Linked DNA regions of Polyangium spumosum. The protein of the gene in region 1 interacts with the protein of each later gene in a pairwise test. Links are inferred from orthologs where the notes say so. Each region holds a gene or a part of one and is shown on either strand. Other genes may lie near its edges. The genes, in order: GF068_RS46385 and priA.

Region 1 (7,606 bases):
AACGAGTCCACCGTGGCCGCGCGCCTGCTCGACTCGACCGCGCGTATGGATTACCCGGCGGACAAGCTGGAGATCCAGGTGCTCGACGACTCGACCGACGAGACGCAGGCGCTCGTCCGCGCGCACGTCGACCGCCTGCGCGAGCGCGGCGTCGACGCCGTGTACCTGCACCGGACGAACCGCGTCGGCTACAAGGCGGGCGCGCTCGACGAGGGCCTCAAGGTCGCCAAGGGTGACCTCATCGCCATCTTCGACGCGGACTTCATCCCGCAGCCCTCGTTCGTCCGCAGCATCGTGGGTCACTTCCAGGACCCGAAGATCGGCATGGTGCAGACCCGCTGGGGCCACCTGAACCGCGACCACTCGGTGCTCACGAAGGTGCAGGCGCTCATGCTCGACGGCCACCACCTCGTCGAGAACCGCGCGCGGTACGGCGCCGACCTGCTCTTCAACTTCTCCGGCACCGGCGGCATGTGGCGCAAGAACGCGATCCACGAGGCCGGCGGCTGGCAGCACGACACGCTCACCGAGGACCTCGACCTCTCGTACCGCGCGCAGCTCGCGGGCTGGAAGTTCGTCTACCGCGAGGACGTGGTCTCGCCGTCGGAGCTGCCCGAGGACGTCTCGGCGCTCCGCGCGCAGCAGTACCGCTGGGCCAAGGGCACGGTGCAGACGGCCCGCAAGCTCCTCAAGCGCGTGCTCTCGTCGGACATCAGCTTCTCGCAGCGCCTCGAGGCGTTTTTCCACCTCACGCCGCACTTCGCGTATCCGCTGCTCGTGACCCTGAGCGTCCTGCTCCTGCCCGCGCTCGTGCTCATGCCGGCCACGGACACGCTCACGATGCTCATCGTCGACCTGCCGCTCTGCGTGGCCACGACGGGCTCGCTCGCGGCCTTCTACATGCTCGCCGAGGCGGCCCAGGGCCGGAGCCGCCTCAACGCGCTCACGCGCCTGCCGATGCTCATCGCCCTCGGCACGGGCCTCGCGCCGCACCTTTCGAAGGCGGTCTTCGAGGGCCTGCGCCACATGGCCGGTGAGTTCGTCCGGACGCCCAAGCAGGGCGTCAACAAGGGCCGTTACCGCGCCCGCGCCGACCTGCCGCTGCTCGAGACGGGCCTCTGCCTGCTCTCCTTCGGCGCGACGGTCGCCTCGATCCAGACGGGCCACTACTTCGCCACGCCCTTCGCGGCGCTCTTCACGATCGGCTACGGCTACGTGGCCATGCTCGTGGCGCACGAGCAGGCGACGCGCCGCCGTGAGGCCGCGCCCTCGCTCCTCGCCGCGTCGAGCGAGCGCCCCAGCGAGCCCACGGCCGCCGCCGAGCAGCCCGTCGGCAAGCTCGCCGCCTGATCCTCCCGCCTCCCGCGTCGCCCTGACGCCCCGTCACCCCACGATCTCGATCAACTCCCCCCTGGATATTCCCGGCCCGGGCTCTTATCCTCGGCGTCGTACAGGCGGGACTTCGTCTATGACCAAGGCCGAAATCGTACAAGCCGTCTATGGCCGGCTCGGGGGGTTCTCGAAGAAGGAGTCTGCGGACCTCGTCGATCTCGTCTTCGAGACGATGAAGGAGACCCTCGGCCGCGGCGAGAAGATCAAGATCTCGGGCTTCGGCAATTTCGTCCTGCGCGACAAACGTCAGCGTCAGGGCCGGAATCCGCAGACGGGCGATCCGATCGTGATCACCGAGCGCCGCGTCCTCTCCTTCAAGGCGAGCCAGATCCTGAAGCACGCGCTCAACCAGCGCGCCTCCGGGAGCAACGGCGCCGCGGCGTCCGCCGTCGCGGAGGAGTGAGCGGCTTGTCCGGGCGTCGAGAGCTTCCCGCGAAGCTCTACTACCGCATCGGAGAGGTCGCCGGGATCGTCGGCGTCGAGACGCACGTGCTCCGTTACTGGGAGAGCGAGTTCCGCTCCATCCGGCCGCAGAAGTCCGCCAAAGGGCAACGCGTCTACTCGCGTCGCGACGTGGAGACGTTGCTCAAGGTGAAGGACCTGCTCTACGCGCACCGCTTCACGATCGCGGGCGCGCGCCGCAAGCTGCGCGAGGGCGGCATCGAGCCGCCCGGCGAGGACGATCCGAGCGTGGAGCAGGCGCGCAGGATGCGCGAGGCGCTGCTCGACATCCGAAGCGAGCTCGTCGCGATGATGCGTGAGCTCGACGAGCCCAAGGCCGCGGCGAAGAAGAGCTAGCGCGGAGCGTGATGACCGAGCGGCGCGAGGAGGCGCTCTCCGGCGGGGCCGTCGTGCGCTTCGACGTGCCCGCGGGCGCGGCGGAGGAGCGAGCCGAGGCGCTGCCGCGGATCGAGGTGTCGAGCCTGAAAGGCGCGCGCGTGAGCCTGCGGCGTGGCTTCGTGGACGAGGTGGGCCTGCGGCTTCGCGTGGCGTGCGTGGAGGCGCCGTCGGATCGGTTCGCGCCGGGCCTCGAGGAGGTCGTGTTCGGCATGGCGACGCACCTCGCGCGCGGCGCGGCCTCGGAGGGCGTGGCGCTCGAGCGCTGGGACGCCGAGGGCATCACGCGGCACGACGGTCGCTTCGAGCAAGCGCTCACGGGCCGAGGCGCGCGTGGCGACGCTCCCGTCACGTTTCGAGGCCGGCACGTGCTCGGCTTCGAGGGCGCGGCGCGCGAGGCGGTCTTGTGTACGTTCGTCTGCGAGGAGCCACGAACGGGCGAGCGTTGCGGCGAGCTCGTGGCGAAGGCGGAGCTCGGCTCGCTCGTGCCGCCTCCGCCGCCGAGCTTGCTCGTGCGTTCGATCTTGATGGCTGCCGAGCGGCCGCGTGACGCGGCCTTGCTCGGCGCGGGGATCGGGGTGCTCTTCGTCGTGGTGCTGCTCGCGCGAAGGCCGCGACCTTCGCCCTGAGCTCAGAACGGGATGTCGTCGCCGCCGTCGTAGCCGAAGTCGTCCGGCGGAGGTCCGGGATCCGGCGCAGGCCGGCCACCGCCGCCACCACCACCGCCGCCACGTGGAGCGCCGCCGCCACCACCGCCGCCGCCGCGCGGGGCGCCGCCGCCGTAGCCGCCACCGCCGCCGCCGCCACGTGGAGCGCCGCCGCCGCCGCCGAAGTCGCCGTAATCGCCGCCGCCGCCGCGCGCGGGCGGGCCGCCGAAGTCGGCGGGCGGGCCCGTGTCGTCGCCTGCGGGCGCGCCGCGACCGCGGCCGGCGAGGATCACGTTGTTCGCGATGACCTCGGTCTTGTAGCGCTTGTTGCCGTCGCGATCGTCGTAGCTCGACGTGCGGAGCGAGCCCTCGACGAACAAGGACGAGCCTTTGCCGAGGATCTTCGCGAGCGCCTCGCCGCGCTTGCCCCACACGACGACGTTGTGCCAGTCGGTGCGCTCGCGGCGGACCTTGTCCTTGTCGAGGTAACTCTCGGTCGTGGCGAGGCGGAGGTTGAGCACGGCCTGGCCACCCTGGGTGAACCGGAGCTCGGGATCCGCGCCCAGATTTCCGAGCAACATGACGCGATTGAAGCCTTCCGCCATCGACTTGTCCTTCCTGTCGTCTGCATGTCCCCTGTTCGCGGCGACGCGTCAAGGGCGAGGGTTTTTCGTCGCGCTCGTCCGCCTGCCCTAGTGCGAGCCTGTCGCGGCTTTCGCGATCACCTCGGCGAGCAGGAGCTTCGCGACATTCAGGTAAATCAAGATCCCGAGCACGTCGATCAGGGTCGCGATGAAGGGCGTCGAGCTCGTCGCCGGGTCGAGGCCGAGCTTGCGCAAGAGCAGCGGCAGCATCGATCCCACCGTGCAGCCCATGATCACGATGAAGAGCAAGGTGAAGCCGACGGTGAACATCAGCGGCAGACCGTCGCCCCACAGGTAGATACGCGTCATGCCGATGATCGCGAGCATCAGGCCGAGCACGAGCCCCTGGCCCGCCTCGCGCACGAAGACGCGCTTCCAGTCCATCGGCTTGACGTCGCCCACGGCGAGGCCGCGGATGATGAGCGACGACGACTGCGAGCCCGTGTTGCCGCCCGTCGAGATCAGCATCGGCACGTAGTAGGCGAGCTTCGAGACCGCCTCGATGATGGCGTCGTAGTGGCGCATGACGGTGCCCGTGATGAACTCGCTCACGAGCAGCGCGGCGAGCCAGGGCGCGCGCTTCTGGATGAAGGTCCAGAAGCTCGTCTGGAAGTAGCCCTCCTCGATCGGCTCGACGGCCGCGAGGCGCTGCATGTCCTCGGTCTGCTCCTCGGTGAGCACGTCCATCACGTCGTCGACCGTGATCACGCCGAGCAGCTTTCGATCCGGGCCGACCACGGGCATCGCGGCGAAGTCGTACTTCGCCATCTTCCGCGCGACCTCCTCCTGATCGGTCTCGGGGCTCAGCGCGAAGATGTTCTCCGTCATCACGTCGGTGATCCGATCCGTCGACGTGGCGAGCAGGAGATCACGCAAGGACACGATGCCGAGCAGGCGCTCGTCGTCCGAGAGGACGTAGACGTAATAGATCGTCTCCGCGTCGCCGGAGGCCTCGCGGATGCGCTCGATCGCCTCGGCGACCGTGATCGAGGGCGGCACCGAGACGTAGTCGGTGGTCATCAGGCCGCCGGCGCTGTCCTCGGGCCATTTCGCGAGCTCCTCGACCTCGGCGGCGGCCTCGGGGTCGAACTTCTCGACCCTCTCGAGCAGCTTGTCGCCGACCTCCTCGGGCAGGTTCTCGATGAGGTCGGTCCGCTCGTCGGCGGACATCTCGGAGACGATCGGCGCGGCGTCCTCGACGCCGAGCTCTTCGACGAGCGCCTCCTGCCGATCCTCGTCGAGACGCTCGAAGATCGGCGCGGCCTCCTCGGGCTTGAGCGTCTTCAGGATGAGGGCCGCCTCGTGCTCCTCGAGCATGCCGATGAGGTCGGCGAGGTCCTCGTCGTGGATCTCCTCGAGCAAGGCGCCGATCTGCGCGGGATCTTCGGCGAGGAGCTCTCGCACCTCGGGCAGCATCGCGACGGCGACTCGCATCATCGCGCGCCAATCAGCCAGAGGAGCCGCGCGCCCGCAAGCAGGATCGCGGGGGCACCCCGAGCTCCCCCGGCCGCCGCCGCGTCCCCGCCCAGGGGCCCTCCGCCGGATCGGCCCGCTTGTTGTCCATGGTGCCAACCGAGTTGGCACCATGCCTTCATGAAACTCCACGAAGGTCCACGTTTGCAGTCGGCACGACTTTTGCTTTGTCCCCTCCTTTGATCGCGGGCTTTCCTGCAAATGGGCTGTTCCCAGGCCGGATCTCGAATTGACAGCCTTCCCGGGAGGTCCCTAGCATCGAGGCCATCGATCACGGGCGGGCCCGGCAGTGTGGGTCCCGTTCGTCGCGGCAACTCCGTTTCTGGGACGAGCCCAGCGTAAGGTCGGCTAAGGAGCTCAGCATGAAAGGCTTACAGCGTCAGAAAAGCTTCCTGGGGAAGCGCGCGGCCCGAGCGGCCCTCTCGATGGTCGTAGCCACGACGGCGGCTGGCGCCGCAGGCTGCCTCGATCGGCCCCTCGAGCGCGTCGAGCCCCGTATCACGGCGACGATCGTCGAGCGGCTCACCCAGAGCTCGGTCGACAAGATCGACATCCTGCTCGCCATCGACAACTCCCGCTCGATGGCCGACAAGCAGAACATCCTCTCGCTCGCGGTGCCCGACCTCGTGGCGGGCCTCGTGAACCCGCGCTGCATCGACGAGAACGGCGTGCCCGCGGCCATGCAGCCCGGCTACCCGACCGACGACTGTCCGGCGGGCACGAAGCGCGAGTTCCAGCCGGTGCTCGACATCCACATCGGCGTCATCAGCTCCTCGATCGGCGGCCACGGCGCAGACTCCTGCCCGAACTCCGACGCGAACAGCAAGGAGTGCTCGCCGCAGCCCAACACGACGAACAACGACAAGGGCCACCTGCTCTCGCGTATCGGTCAGTGCGGCGGCGCCTCGGTCGACACCTACCCGTACGGCTCGGGCAGCGCCGACAAGGGCTTCCTCGCCTGGGATCCCTCACAGCCGCCGAAGCTCTCGCCGCCCGGCGAGGCCGACATCCCGAGCCTGCAGGCGGACCTGCGCGACATGGTCGTCGGCACGGGCCAGATCGGCTGCGGTTACGAGTCCCAGCTCGAGAGCATCTACCGCTTCCTCGCGGACCCCGATCCGTACGAGTCGATCTCCGTCGTCAACAACCGCGCGACGCCCGAGGGCACGGACACGATCCTCCTGCAGCAGCGCGCCGAGTTCATGCGGCCCGACTCGCTGCTCGCGATCGTCATGCTCACCGACGAGAACGACTGCTCCATCAAGGAGTACGGCCAGTTCTACTACGTCGGCCAGCTCCGCATCGGCGCGACGAACGTCCGCATGCCGCGCGCGCGTCAGGAGTGCGCCGTCGATCCGAACGACCCGTGCTGCAAGTCGTGCGGCCAGGATCCGGGCGAGTGCCCCGCCGATCCGACCTGCACGAACCCGCAGGGCGGCCCGGCGCTGCTCTCGCCCGAGGAGGACGACATCAACCTGCGCTGCTGGGATCAGAAGCGCCGCTTCGGTATCGACTTCCTCTACCCGACGTCGCGCTACGTCCAGGCGTTCTCCTCCGCGGAGATCCCGGATCGCTCGGGCACCATGGTCCCGAACCCGATCTTCTCGGACCTGAACCCGCAGGACAACATCACGAACATCCGCGACCCGGGGCTCGTGTTCTTCGCCGGCATCGTCGGCGTGCCCTGGCAGGACATCGCGCGCGACAAGACCGACCTGACGAAGGGCTTCAAGAACGCGAACGAGCTGCAAGCTCCGCTGCCCGACGGCAGCGGCTACTCGACCTGGGACGTCATCCTCGGCAGCGAGAAGACGAACGGCCAGCCGCTCGATCCGCTCATGATCGAGTCGATCGCGAAGCGCACGGGCACGAACCCGATCACGGGGGATCCGCTCGTCGACGCCTCCACGCCGAACGGCAACCCGATCAACGGCCACGAGTGGACGATCCCGGACGACGATCTCCAGTACGCGTGCATCTTCCCGCTGCCCGCCGCGGATCAGCGCGACTGCACGGACACGAACCTCACGGCCTGCGACTGCACGCAGTCGAACGACAACCCGCTCTGCCAGCCCGACCCGGCGAACAACAACGCGCCGACCTACCAGGTCCGCGCGAAGGCGTACCCCGGCGTCCGTCCGCTGCAGGTCATGCGTGACCTCGGCGAGCAGGGCATCGTCGCCTCCGTGTGCCCGGCGAAGATCGAGCAGGTCGACATCGACAAGCCCGACTTCGGTTATCGCCCGGCCATCGGCTCGATCATCGATCGGCTGAAGAGCGCCCTCAAGGGCCAGTGCCTGCCGCGTACGCTCACGCCCGATCCGGCCACGGGCAACGTGCCGTGCCTCGTCCTCGAGGGGCGCAACACGCAAGGCGGCGCCTGCCAGTGCGACCCGAACACGGGCCGCGCCGACATCCCGAACGAGGGCCCGAAGAAGACGGCCGTCGACCTCGCGAAGGAGGACCCGGCGGCGAAGAAGGCGGGCCTCGACTGCTTCTGCGAGATCACGCAGGCGACGGGCGACGCGCGCACGGCGTGCCAGGACGACGCGTCCGAGCAGCCGCAGCTCGGCGGCCAGCCCGTCAACGGCTGGTGCTACGTCGACGGGACGA
Region 2 (7,753 bases), on another replicon or contig:
GTCGTCCACACGACGCGCGATCTGCTCGCCCGCGCCCGCACCACCGAAGAGGCCGTCGAGCTCCTCCGCGATCGCGCCCCCATGGTCTCGCACATGATCATGCTCACCGACGCGAAGGGCGACGTCGCCATCGTCGAGCGCGCCCCGGGCCATCCGATCCACGTCCGTCGTGGACGCGGCAAGGTCCCCCTCACGAACCACCTCGAAGGCCCGCTCGCCGGCGATCCCGCGAACCGCCGCGTCGAGGAGAAGACCTCCACCCGCCCCCGCCGCGCGCGCCTCGACGAGCTGCTCGCGAATCTCCCGCCCGGCGCGTCCGTCGAACGCGTGGTGGGCGTCTTGCGCGACAAAAAGGGCCTCGGCGACGTGGAGCTCCCGATCGGCCACCGCCGCGCGCTCGACGCGCTCATCGCCACACACGCCGTCGTCATGGACACCACGGCGCGTGTCCTCTGGGTCAGCGAAGGCCCCCACCTGCTCGGCCGCTTCGTGCGCTTCGACCTCGCCCGGCTCCTCGGATCGAGCTACGAACCCAGAGACGACGAGCCCATCGTCACCCTCCCCGAGGACCCGCTGCATCGGTCCCCGGCCTACGAGGCGTGGGAAAAAGCGGGAATGCCGCATCATGGAGAGCTCTGATGGATCGACGTGATTTCTTCCGAAATGCCCTCGCCGCCTCGGGCGCGCTCCTCCTCCCCTCGACGTTGGCCTCCGAGGCGTACGCCGACGAGGTCTCCGAGGTCCTCGCCCAGATCACGAAGGCCCGCGCGGATCTGAAGACGCTCGTCGGCCCCTTCGAGCAGGAGCGGACGATCGGCCTGCTCGCCACGGCCGTGAAGAGCGCCGGCGAGATGAGCCTGGTCCGGCCCGATCGATTGCGCTGGGAGCTCTTGCCCCCCGACGCGGTCACCTACTGGGTCGGCCCCGAGGGTTTTTCCTTCGCGACCCCGCGCGGCGCGGCGAGCGTCGGCAAGGCCGCCGCGGGCCGGTTCGCCGCGGTGCTCGGCGATCTCTTGATCCTGATGGGCGGCGACCTCCAGCAGCTCCGCGCCCGCTACGAGCTCACGGTCCCCAGCAAAAAAGACGGCATCACGCTCCGGGCCGTGCCCCGCGCCGAGGACGTGAAGAAACACGTCAAGCGCCTCGAAATGCGCCTCGGCCTCGAGCTCTGGACGATCAAGGAGGTCACGATCGAGGAGCAGAGCGGCGATCTGAGCGTCATTCGATTCGGAAAGCTCAAGCGCGACGTCGCCGTCGACCCGGCGAAGATGAAGCCCTCGAAGCGCTGAAATGTCCCCTAGCGGCGCGCGATCTTCCGCGCCGCCGCCAATCCATCTCGCAACGTCGCTTTCGTCGTGATCCCGCCGAGCCCGAGGTCGAGGTCCACGAGCGCCCGGGCCGCCGAGGGCGAGAGGCCCGTGAGCACCACCCGCGCGCCGAGCAGGCCCACCGCTTTCGTCGCGCTCACGAGCGCCTCCGCGACGGACGCGTCCACCGACGGCACGCCCGTCACGTCGAGAATGGCGACCTCGGCCGCGTGGGTCACCACGCCGTCGAGCAGCGTCGCCATCATTTGCTCGGCCCGCGCGTGGTCCACGGTCCCCACGAGCGGCATCAAGAGGACGCCGTCGCCGAGCGGCACGAGCGGCGTGGAGATCGCCCGGAGCATCTCGCGTTGCGCGCGGATCGTCTCCTCCTGCGCCGCAGCCGCCTGCGCCGCGCGCTCGGCCGCGAGCTGCTCCGTCACGTCCGTCAAGACCGCCTGCGAACGAACCGTATTGCCGTGCTCGTCCCGATCGGCGATCGCCGAGAGCATCACGTCCATCACCGAGCCGTCCTTGCGGACGAACTGATAAAGGATGTTGTCGCATCGACCGGTCTTGAAGAACTCCGGCAATACGACCTCACGGGCATATTTCGAGGATTCCGACGTCAAGAACTCCGACGAGCGCCGCCCGAGCACCTCGTCCGCCGTGTACCCCATCGCCTCGACCCATCGGTCGTTCACCGCGGAGAGCCGCCCCTGCGCGTCGATCGAATGCATGATCGCCGGCAGGCGGCTGTAGAACCATTCGTGGTGCCTCTCCGCGTGATCCGCCGCGCGGCGCGCCTCCGCGAGGGCCGCGGCCGATTGCCTCGCGAGGGACGTGGCGACGCGCTCGATGACCTCCTCGACGAAGGACGCCGCCGCTCCGCCGCCCGAAGGTTCGCTCGACGCGAGGGCGTGGCGGACGAGGGCGCGACGGACGGCGCCGAGCAAGACGAGCGCGCCGTCGAGCGGGGTCTCTGCGCGCTCCAGATGCTCGAGCAGGGCCGCGGCGAGGGCCTCCGGGTCGCCGTCCGGAGGTGGGCGAAGGATCCCGTCCACGAGCGGCGCGAGGCTCGAAACGGGCGCGCCCGCCGCTCCGCGCCCGACGCGCTCTTCCAGGTCCCGGCCGGCCTCTTCCAGGATGGCGTCACGCCGGGTGAGCAGCGAGACGAGCGCGGCGGCAATCGAAGGGGGCGACATGAGCGCGCGTTTATAGGTCGAGCGCCCGCGTTTGGAAACGATCTTTTGAGCACGAACGAACTGTAATTTCGCCCGAGGCTGGATTCCATGGACGCTCGCTCGCCCTCGCTCCGGGCGCGCGGCCTCACAACATCGCCACGGGATCCATGTCCACCACGACCCGCACCCGCCGATCGATCTCCGGGATCGCCGCGGCCGCCACCTGGGTCGCCGCCCGGAGGGCGCGCCGATCCTTGGAGCGCAAAAGGACGCGGAATCGATACCGGCCGCGCAGCCGCGCGAGCGGCGCCGCCGCGGGGCCGAGCACCTCGACGACGCGTGATTGTCCCTCGGGCGAGGTCTTCGCGTGCGCCGCGATCACGCCCGCCGCGCGCCGCGCCACGTCCTCGTCGAGCGCGTCGACCCGGAAGAGCGACAGCCGCGAAAAGGGCGGATATCCGACCTCGGCCCGATCGGCGAGCTCGTGCTCCAGAAAGGCGCTCACGTCGTGCCGCATCGCGAATTGCACGGCCGGCTGCGCGGGGTTTCGCGTTTGAATGATCACGCGGCCAGGGCGATCGCGCCTCCCGGCGCGCCCCGCGACCTGCACGAGGAGCTGGAACCCACGCTCGGAGGCGCGAAAATCCGGCAATGACAGCGCCGCGTCCGCGTTGAGCACGCCGACGAGCGTCACATTGCCGAGGTCGTGCCCCTTCGTGACCATTTGCGTGCCCACGAGCACGTCGATCTCGCCCGCCCGCATCTTCGCGAGGATCGCCTCGGCCTTCGCGCCGTCGGCGACGTCCCGGTCGAGCCGCGCCACGCGCGCCGCGGGGAAGGCCTCCGCGATGGTCTCCTCGAGCCGCTCGGTCCCGAGCCCCTCGAGCGCGAGCGAGGGCGCCTTGCACTCCGCGCACGCCGCGGGCATCGGCCCCTCCCAGTCGCAATAATGGCACCGCATGCGCCCGCCCCGCGCCCGGTGGAACGTGAGCGCCACCGAGCACGAGAGGCACGTCGCCACGTGCCCGCACGACTCGCACACGACGCTCGGCGCGAAGCCGCGTCGATTGAGGAACAGGATCGCCTGCTCCCCCGCGGCGAGCGACTTTTCGAGCGCGCGGTGGAGCGGCAACGAGACGAGCTTGTTCCCCGTCGGCCCCGGCCCGATCCGCCGCAGATCGACCGTCGTCACCTCGGGCAACGTCGCCTCCCGGTGCGCGCGGTCGGGCAGGCGTAATTCGACGAGTTTTCCCTGACGAGCGAGCTGCACCGATTCGAGCGACGGCGTCGCCGACCCGAGCACCGCCACGGCCGAGGCGCGGTGCGCCCGCAACAAGGCCATGTCGCGGGCGTGATACCGCACGCCCTCCTCCTGCTTGAACGAGCCGTCGTGCTCCTCGTCCACGAGGACGAGCCCGAGGTTCGTGACGGGCGCGAAGATCGCCGAGCGCGCCCCGATCGCCACGCGCACGGCCCCCGTCCGCACGCGCTTCCACATCGCGTGCCGATCCGACTCCGACAAACCGCTGTGCAAGACCGCGAGGTCATCGCCGAACCGCGCCCGGAAGCGCGACACGAGCTGCGGCGTGAGCGCGATCTCCGGCACCATCACGATCGCGCCCCGCCCCCGCGCGAGGCACCCCGCGATGGCGCGCAGATACACCTCGGTCTTTCCGGACCCGGTCACGCCAAAAAGAAGAAATGCGGCCGGCTTCGCCTCCGAGAGCGCTCCCTCGATCCGCGCCTCGGCCGCCGCCTGCGCCTCGTTCAATGCCGGCGGCTCGTCCTTCGGCTCGGGCCGCGCGAAGAACGCGTCGCGCGGCGGCTCCCGCTCCTCCACGACCACGAGCCCCAGCGACGCGAGCTTCTTCACGGCGGCCCGGGCATTACCGAATTTCTCCTCGAGCCGGGCGATCGGCATCTCCCCGTTCGCCCGGAGCAGCGCCAGCGCCGACGCGGCTTGCCCGCGCAAGACCCCCGGCTCCTCCACGGCGTCCGTGGGCCGCGCATACGCGATCTTGCGCCCGCCCACCTGCTTGACGCGCGAGAGCGTGCCCGGGAGCTCGCCTTGCGCCTCGAGCGCGCGCACGTCCTCGCGCTCGACGGCCGGCAACGCGAGCCGGAGGACCTCGCCGATCGGCGCGAAATAATACGACGAGAGCTCCCGCAAAAACGAGAGCAGCTCCCCCGGCAGGACGGGCTCGGGATCAACGACCGCCGTGATGGGCTTGAGCCGCACGCCCTCGGGCGCGTCGCCCTCGGAGGTCGCGAGGACCACGCCGAGGACCTTCTTTCGGCCGAACTCGACGAGCACCCGCGCGCCCGGACGAACCGAAGCGGCGAGCGCGGGCGGGACCTCGTAGGAGAAGGCCCGAGCGAGCGGGACGGGGACGGCGACCTCGCAGAGCAGGGGCATGGTTGCCCGGAGAGGTATCAGGTTTTCGAGGGTCGTGCACCCGGGAGGACGGGCGGACGCGACGACGACGATTGAGCCTTTTCAGCCGCCCGCCGTGAGCTGCAGCATCACGAGCCCCGCCACCATCGCCGCGGCGAGCAGCAAGATCGCCCCGGCATACCCGCCCTCGGACGCCTCGCGCGGCGCGACCTTCATCGGCGCTTTGCCTTCGCCTTGCGATTTCAACGCGCGGCGCCGCTTCTTCGCGAGGCGCCTCTCCCGCTCCGCCGGGCCCTCCGACCTCGCCTGCCGCACGCCGCTCTCCGGCGCGGGCGCCTTCTCCTCGGGGCGCGGCACGACCCGCTGCGTGGGCGGCGTGGGCGTGTGGTTCGTGTTTGTCTTGGCCGCATTACCGTTCGCCGGCCGCGCGCGCTTGCCGATCGGCGTGATCACCGCGACGGGGCCGCGCTCGATCGCCTCGATCGCGCGCTGCCGCGCCCTCCGCTCGGAGAGCACTTCCTTGCCGAAATGCTGCGTGAGCCACGCGCCGAACTGGATCGAGCTCGCGAGCATCCTCGTCTTCGCCGCGTACACCTCGAGGTCGCGCAGCATCGCCGCGGCCGTGGGGTATCGCTCGTCCTTGTCCTGGGCGAGCGCGCGCCGCACGATCCCGAAGAGCTCCTGCTCCTCGGGCAAACCTCGGCTCGGCAGCTCCGGGATCTCGGCCCGGCGCGAGGCGTCGAGCAGCGATTCGCCCTGCCGCGCCTTGTAGAGCCTCCGGCCGGCGAGCAGCTCCCACAGGATGATGCCGACCGCGAACACGTCCGAGCTCGCCCCGAGCGCCTCGCCCCGCGCCTGCTCCGGGCTCATGTACCCGGCTTTGCCCTGGAGCGCCGTCTCCACGCCGCCCGGCGCGCCGGCCCGCGCGATGCCGAAATCGCAGAGCTTCACCGTCCCCTCGAAGCTCACGAGCACGTTCGATGGCGAGACGTCGCGGTGCACGATCCCGAGCGGCGCGCCGCGCTCGTCCTTCATTCGATGCGCGTAATCGAGGCCCCGCAGGACGTCGCCGACGAGCAAGAGCGAATACGCGACCGGGAAGGGCACCTTCGCCGCGGCGGCGCGGCGCAGGAGCTCGCGCAGGTCGTAGCCCTCGACGTATTCCATCGCGAGGTAAAGGCTGTCACCGTCGCGGCCGAGGTCGTGGACGAGGGCCACGTTCGTGTGGCGAAACAGGCTCGTGATCCGCGCCTCCTCCGCGAGCATCTCGGCCATGCGCGTATCGTGCGCGAGCTCGGGCAGGACCTCCTTGATGACGCAAAGGCGATACGCGCCGAGCTCGGTCTTCTGGCGGGCCAGGTAGACGTTGGCCATGCCGCCATAACCGATCCGCTCGAAGAGCGTGTACGGGCCGAGCTTGCAGGGCAAACGGCGGCTCGCGCGCTGCTTCCGGCGCGAGGACGGAACGGCGGAGGGCGGAGGCGTGGGGGTCGGCTTCTCGGCGAGCGCGGCGGTCATCGGCACGTCCCCCATGCCAGAGGGCCGGGGGACGGGCCAAGAAACCGCGACTAGAACAAGATCTCGCGCTGGGCGGCCTGCGGCACGCCGCGGGTCTTCTTGTTGCTACCGAAGACGATGAACGGCTCGTCACGCGCCGGGCCGGTCAGGCGCTCGTAGATGGCGTCGATCGAGAGGATCAGGCCCGCGCTGAGCGTGGCTTCGGGGCTGTAAAACGGGTTTCGCCGCTTGCCGTCGAGGCCGATCTGCGTGTTGGCGTTGCCGTAATCGATCGAGAAACCCCACTCCGAGGCGGGGAAGTAATTGATGCCGATGCCGAAGCTCGTCGTGTATCGCGTCGTCGTGGGGCTCTCGACGCGGGTCGGCTCCACGCAACCCGTGGTGATCTTCACGCAGCCGCTCGTCTGCGGCTGGTTGAGGAGCGAGTACTGCAGGCCGCCGCTCAAGAAGAGCCAGAACGTCTTGCCAAAGAGCTTCTCGTCGAAGAAGAGGAACGCGCCGGTCGCCAGCCGGTTCGTGTCGACCGAGCCACCCGTGAGCTGGTCCGACATCGTCATGGTGCCCTGGAGCGTCTGCCTCGGAAGCTGGATGTCCGGGTTCGTCGGGACCGTCGCCCGCGTGAACTGGTGATCCCAGCGCAAGCTCGTGCCGACGAAGACGTTCTTCAGGAAATCCGCCTTCTTGCCCCGCAATGGCACGATCGCGAAGATCGAGACGCGCGGCGAGGTCGTCAGGTACACCCCGCGGTCGTGCGAGAGCTTGGACGTCGGCAAAAGGACGGTGCCGTTCGCCGCCATGCTGACGCCCCATTCCTCGTCCGCGCTCCTCCAGAGCGGCTTCGCGAAAATGGCCTGAACGGGCAGATCGCGAAAGAGCGGCTCGCGCTTCGTCGTCGTGGTGTCGCTGTTCGTCAGCTCGACGTCGAAGCCGGGCGCCGTCTGCACGCGGAGCGAATACCCGCGCGGCGAGCCGTCCGCGAGCTTCGGCTCGAGGATGAAGTAGTTCAGCGTGAGGCCGAAGCCCATCGAGACGTGCTCGTGCGAGCTGCTGATGTTGTCGCGGCCAATCCCGAGCGCCGTCGTCGTGGCATTCGTACCCCAGTTGAGGTTCGACCCGCGCCAACGCACGCGCGCCGGCAGCGTATTCGGCGTCACGCCCGCGTCCGCGCCCGGTCCGGGCGGCGTGAGCGTGCCATTACCACCCGGTACGGGCGGCGGAGGCGGCGGGTTGAGCGGGGTCGTGGTGTTGCCCGTGAGGTAGGGCGGGAGCGTGACGGGCGGCGGAGCCTCGGGCGACTCGGCCGGATCCCCCGGCGGAGGCGGGGTCGGCGGCGCGTCCGGGTTCGGGGAGGG

What was found.
Region 2: the proteins of GF068_RS46385 (region 1) and priA interact in binary tests that used the Escherichia coli proteins (3 or more experiments, as listed by UniProt). The link is inferred for Polyangium spumosum from one-to-one orthologs.

The regions. Positions count from the first base shown.
Region 1 is NZ_WJIE01000006.1:631,099-638,704, forward strand. The notes cover bases 1,672-4,469. They hold GF068_RS46385 (single-stranded DNA-binding protein), read right to left. Parts: upstream 3,482-4,469; coding sequence 2,861-3,481; downstream 1,672-2,860. Other genes in these bases: GF068_RS23505 (integration host factor subunit alpha), read left to right, coding at 1,672-1,795; GF068_RS23510 (MerR family transcriptional regulator), read left to right, coding at 1,801-2,190; GF068_RS23515 (hypothetical protein), read left to right, coding at 2,202-2,858; mgtE (magnesium transporter), read right to left, coding at 3,569-4,469. In the rest of the region: GF068_RS23500 (cellulose synthase family protein), read left to right, coding at 1-1,350; more of GF068_RS23505, read left to right, coding at 1,469-1,671; more of mgtE, read right to left, coding at 4,470-4,957; GF068_RS23530 (hypothetical protein), read left to right, coding at 5,356-7,606. UniProt on the Escherichia coli protein: Plays an important role in DNA replication, recombination and repair. Binds to ssDNA and to an array of partner proteins to recruit them to their sites of action during DNA metabolism. Acts as a sliding platform that migrates on DNA via reptation.
Region 2 is NZ_WJIE01000005.1:718,530-726,282, forward strand. The notes cover bases 2,270-5,214. They hold priA (replication restart helicase PriA), read right to left. Parts: upstream 4,905-5,214; coding sequence 2,634-4,904; downstream 2,270-2,633. Other genes in these bases: GF068_RS20370 (PAS domain S-box protein), read right to left, coding at 2,270-2,509; GF068_RS20380 (serine/threonine-protein kinase), read right to left, coding at 4,986-5,214. Also shown: GF068_RS20360 (C45 family autoproteolytic acyltransferase/hydrolase), read left to right, coding at 1-639; GF068_RS20365 (LolA family protein), read left to right, coding at 639-1,289; more of GF068_RS20370, read right to left, coding at 1,298-2,269; more of GF068_RS20380, read right to left, coding at 5,215-6,401; GF068_RS20385 (hypothetical protein), read right to left, coding at 6,452-7,753.